Regions from separate parts of the Mycobacterium sp. TH-M103 genome, predicted to be linked through region 2. Evidence: predicted binding sites of a transcription regulator. Region 2 holds the regulator's gene; the other holds the start of a gene.
The links. Region 2 encodes LexA, which represses DNA repair genes until DNA is damaged. Its sites were predicted from a motif close to CGAACANNTGTTCG; they were not measured.

Region 1 (2,394 bases), on a different contig from region 2:
GGCAGAACCGGGCGATGTCGTGCACCACCAGGAAGTAACCCGGAAACGTCAGCTGGGCAATGACTTTCAGCTCGTGCTCGATCTGGGCGTACGCGCGGGGGGCGGCCTCGGGGAGCCCGTAGCGGTCACGCGCACCCGTCATAGTCAGGTGCCGCAGCCAGCTGTCCTCGGTGTGCCCGTCGGGAACCTCGAACGGCGGCAGCTGCGGGGCGATCAGCGCCAGCCCGAATGCGCACCGCTCGCCGAGCTCGGCGGCGGCGGTCACCGCGCCGGGATGCCATGCGAACAGCCGGGCCATCTCCTCGCCGGAACGCAGGTGCGCACCGCCCAGCGGGGCCAGCCGGCCCGCGGCCGAGTCCAGGGACTGGCGGGCTCGGATCGCCCCCATCGCCATGGCCAGCCGGCCGCGCGACGGCTGGGCGAAATGCGCCCCGGTGGTGGCGACGACGCCGACACCGAAGCGCGGCGCCAGGCCAGCCAGCGCGGCGTTGCGTTCGTCGTCGAGCGGGTGGCCGTGATGGGTCAGCTCGATGCTCACCCGCTCCGCCCCGAACCGGTCCACCAGGTCGGCCAGCGCCCGCTCGGCGGCAGCCGGGCCACCCGCGGAAAGGGCTTGGCGCACATGCCCTTTGCGGCACCCGGTCAGGATGTGCCAGTGCCCGCCGGCAGCCCGCGTCAGCGCGTCGTAGTCGTAGCGGGGCTTGCCCTTCTCCCCGCCGGCCAGGTGCGCGGCCGCCAGCTGCCGTGACAGCCGCCGGTAGCCTTCCGGGCCGCAGGCCAGTACCAGCAGGTGCGGGCCGGGCGGGTCCGGCGCCTCGGTGCGAGCCCCCGGCCCCAAAGACAGCTCGGCCCCGAACACGGTGCGCATGTCGAGTTCGGCGGCGGCTTCGGCGAACCGCACCGCCCCGTAGAAACCGTCGTGGTCGGTGAGCGCCAACGCGCGCAGGCCCAGCCGGGCCGCCTCCTCGACCAGTTCCTCGGGCGTGCCGGCGCCGTCGAGAAAACTGAACGCCGAATGCGCGTGCAGCTCGGCGTACGGGACCGGCGAGCGGGCCCGCCGGCCGCCATCGGGCGGGCGGTACGCCGCGCGCCTGCCCGACAGGGGGCCCTCCTGCTCGGGCTGCGACAGCGCACCGCCGTGGCGCGGTTTGCCGTCGAGCACCCGCTCCATCTCCGCCCAGCTCGGCGGCCCGTTGAACCAGCCCACGTGCCCCAATCTATCGAATGTTTGTTCGATACGGGCGGGTGCGGTTGTTAATCACCTCTTCAACTGCACAACACGTTCTTAACGCCACGGGCCTACCGCGCCGGGACGCCGGACCCGATACTGGTACGGGGCGAGGAAAAATCGACGGCGGGAACCGAGCATGGCGCAGCTGAAGGCACTGGACACGTCCTACCTCACCACCTCCGCGGACCGGCATGCCGGCCTGGCCGTCGGCGCGGTCGCCGTCGTCGACGGAGTTCCCAACCATGCGCTGTTGAAAAGCCTTCTGGCCGAACGTTTTCAATCGCTGCCACGTTGCTCCCAGGCGCTGCGGCCCCCACCTCACGGCCCCGGGTGGGTCGACCCTCCGCGGCTCGAGCTCGCCCACCACGTGCGCCGCGTGGCGATCTGCCGCCCGGGCGGCGACGCCGAGCTGTCGGCCGCCATCGCCTTCGCCCTCGAACGCCCCCTCGACCCGGACCGGCCACCCTGGGAGTGCTGGGTCATCGAGGGCCTGCAGGGCGGGAAGTGGGCGATCCTGATGAAGGTGCACCACCGCCTGACCGGGGACAACTCCCCCGCCCGCCTGCTCACCCGGTTGTGCGACGAGAACGACCCGGCGGAGTTCGCCAACCACGTTGTAGCCGAACAGCTTTCGCCGTCGCAACCCGCCGGGCACGGGTGGCCGCACGCGCTGTGGCGGGCGTCGTCCGCCGCGGGTACCGTCGCCAACGCACTGGTGGGCGCGGTCTGCCCCGCGCTGCGGACGCCGCCCGGCGCGGCCACCATGCGCCGGTACCGCACGGTGCGGGTGCCGATCGCCGACGTCGACCGCGTCTGCCGCAAGTTCGGCGTGACCGCCGACGACGTCGCGCTCGCGGCGATCACCGAGGGATTCCGCACGGTGCTGCTGCAGCGCGGCGAGCAGCCGCGGGCCGATTCGCTGCCCACCGTGGTGCCGACGCCGAGCCGCGCGGCCATGCCGGTCTACCTGCCGGTCGAACACGACGACCCGGTGCGCCGACTCCGCACCGTGGCGACCCGGCGGAAGGCCGGGCAGCCCGGCGCCGGCATCGTCGAGTCGGCGCTGAAACACCTGCCAACGATCTTGCGGGGCAATCTCTTACAGCTCATGGACCGGCTCCCGCAGGGCGACCTGGTGACGCTGGCGACCAGCCTCCCGGGCC
Region 2 (2,394 bases):
ACCTGCTGGGCCAGCAGGTTCAGCGCATCGTCGTCGACCTGGCGGCCCTGGCACGCCCGGCGGACCCCGCTGATCAGCTTCTCCCTGCTGAAGGGCTCGGTGACGCCGCTGCGTTTGACCACGGCCAGCACCGCGGTCTCGACCGTGGTGAAGCGTCGTCCGCACTCGGGGCAGGACCGGCGGCGGCGAATGGCCTGGCCCTCGTCGGTTTCCCGCGAATCGATCACCCGAGAGTCCGGGTGACGGCAGAACGGACAGTGCATGACCGCTCCTTCGCCGCACTCACCGACCTCGCAGGACACTCCGAGCGTACCCGTGCGCGCCGCCGGGCGCGGCGACCGTGGCCGTACGGCGGTCCCGCCGCCATGCGATGTCGCGGTCAGCCCACCGGCGCGATCAGGGGCTGACCCGCAGCCAGCGTCGGGGAGTGCAGGTCGTTGAGTGCGCGGATGCGCTCGGCCACCTGTCGAACCGGCGCGTCGGGCGCGACGCGGTGGGCGACATCCTGCAGCGATTCCCCCGGTTCGACCCGCACGACGGCCAGCCTGTCGGGCACGGGGGCCGCCGAATCCGGCGAGCCGCCGTTGACCGCCTGCCCGACGTCGGCGATGAGCCCGAGCCACAGGGTGATCAGCCCGGCGCCCACGGCCAGGGCCGCCGTCTTCGCCCACGTGACGGAACGCCTGCGGTGGGGCGCGGCGGACATCGCGACCCCGGTACCGCGGTACCGCGGCGGGGCGCCCGCCGGCCCGCACGGGGCGGGTCCGCGCGATCCGGGCGTCCGGACCCGCCCCCGGCGAGGCTCCGGGACCGGCCCGTTGATCGGGCGCCGAACGCCGCCGGACCGCGGCGAGACTGTGTGAATGATTGTCATCTGCGTTCCTCCGGTCAACCGATCCTCGCTCGTGTGTTCGACAGTATCGCTCGTGTGTTCGATTTCCGAACATTTGAGCGAAGCGTGTCGCACGAGCCAAACGCTAGACCACCCCACCGACAACGACCCGGCGGACGAACGGCGCCGCGGTCATCTATCACCTGGGACATGCCGCTGAAATACCCGATCGGCCGGGGAGTTACACCTTTGTTATTCGGCCGCTCTCGACGGCCGGACGGGCGCCCGCCCGGGCCGCGGGGAGCCGTAGACACGCCAGTCGAACACATGTTTGATTATCGGGCCCCGAGCGGTTACATTTATTGCCATGAGCGACAGCAACGACACCTCCGCCGGTGATGCATCGCTGACCGAGCGGCAGCGCACCATCCTGAATGTCATCCGCGCGTCGGTCACCAGCCGCGGCTATCCCCCGAGCATCCGCGAGATCGGCGACGCCGTCGGGCTGACGTCGACCTCCTCGGTCGCCCATCAGTTGCGCACCCTGGAGCGCAAGGGATACCTGCGCCGCGACCCGAACCGTCCGCGCGCCGTCGACGTCCGCGGCGCCGACGAGGCCATGCCCGCGGCGCCGGCCACCGAGGTGGCCGGCTCGGACGCGCTGCCCGAACCCACCTTCGTCCCGGTGCTCGGGCGGATCGCGGCAGGCGGACCCATCCTCGCCGAGGAGGCCGTCGAAGACGTCTTCCCGCTACCCCGCGAGCTGGTCGGCGAGGGGACGCTCTTTTTGCTCAAGGTCGTCGGCGACTCGATGGTCGAGGCGGCGATCTGCGACGGCGACTGGGTGGTCGTGCGGCAGCAGCACGTCGCCGAGAACGGCGACATCGTCGCCGCGATGCTCGACGGCGAGGCCACGGTCAAGACGTTCAAGCGCGCCGGCGGTCAGGTGTGGCTGATGCCCCACAATCCCGCGTTCGATCCCATTCCAGGCAATGACGCGACCGTGCTGGGCAAGGTCGTCACCGTGATCCGCAAGGTTTAGCCGTACCCGGCGGATGTCTAGTCGGCTTTGATGAACCCGTTGGCCTGCGCGACCTGTTCGCTCGACATCCAGATCTCGGCGAGCGTGTCCTGGTAGAGGGCGCTGTCGGGGGTGTAGTACAGGCCGAAGCGGGCGCTCGCCTTGATCGGGTACCCGTCGGGCATCTGATAGGGGTCGTCCAGCGGTAGGTGAATCGTCGGGCGCCCCGACGCGCTCGGGCCCGCGCCGGCGGCGTGCGCGGCCAACGGCGAGGTCTCGTCGGTGTCCACGGCCGCGTGCCGCCCCGGTCGCGCCTCCGCGACGGGCGAGACGGCCTCGACGGCGCCGGTGTCGGCGGCAGACCCGTCGAAGGCGGCTTCGGCATGGCCGTCACCCGGCCGGGCGGGCTCCGCCGCCTCGCGATATTCGTCGGCCGGCACCGGCGCCGGGTAATCGCCTCGCTCGGCACTTTCGTCCTCGGGGACTTGCTCCGGGGCGAACTCGGCGTAACCGGCCTCCGCCACGTCGAGATAGCTCCCTT

Region 1: a site for LexA is predicted at 1,222-1,235, ahead of AC2VOR_RS05940 (error-prone DNA polymerase). Genes of this name have one in related genera too.

What each region holds. Positions count from the first base shown of each region.
Region 1 covers NZ_JBYCLG010000102.1:18,292-20,685, forward strand. The annotation lists gene AC2VOR_RS05940 (error-prone DNA polymerase) at 1-1,207, opposite strand, end outside; gene AC2VOR_RS05945 (wax ester/triacylglycerol synthase domain-containing protein) at 1,368-2,394, shown strand, end outside.
Region 2 covers NZ_JBYCLG010000207.1:22,079-24,472, reverse strand. The annotation lists gene nrdR (transcriptional regulator NrdR) at 1-263, opposite strand, end outside; gene AC2VOR_RS11465 (LysM peptidoglycan-binding domain-containing protein) at 380-874, opposite strand; gene lexA (transcriptional repressor LexA) at 1,200-1,874, shown strand; gene AC2VOR_RS11455 (sunset domain-containing protein) at 1,892-2,394, opposite strand, start outside.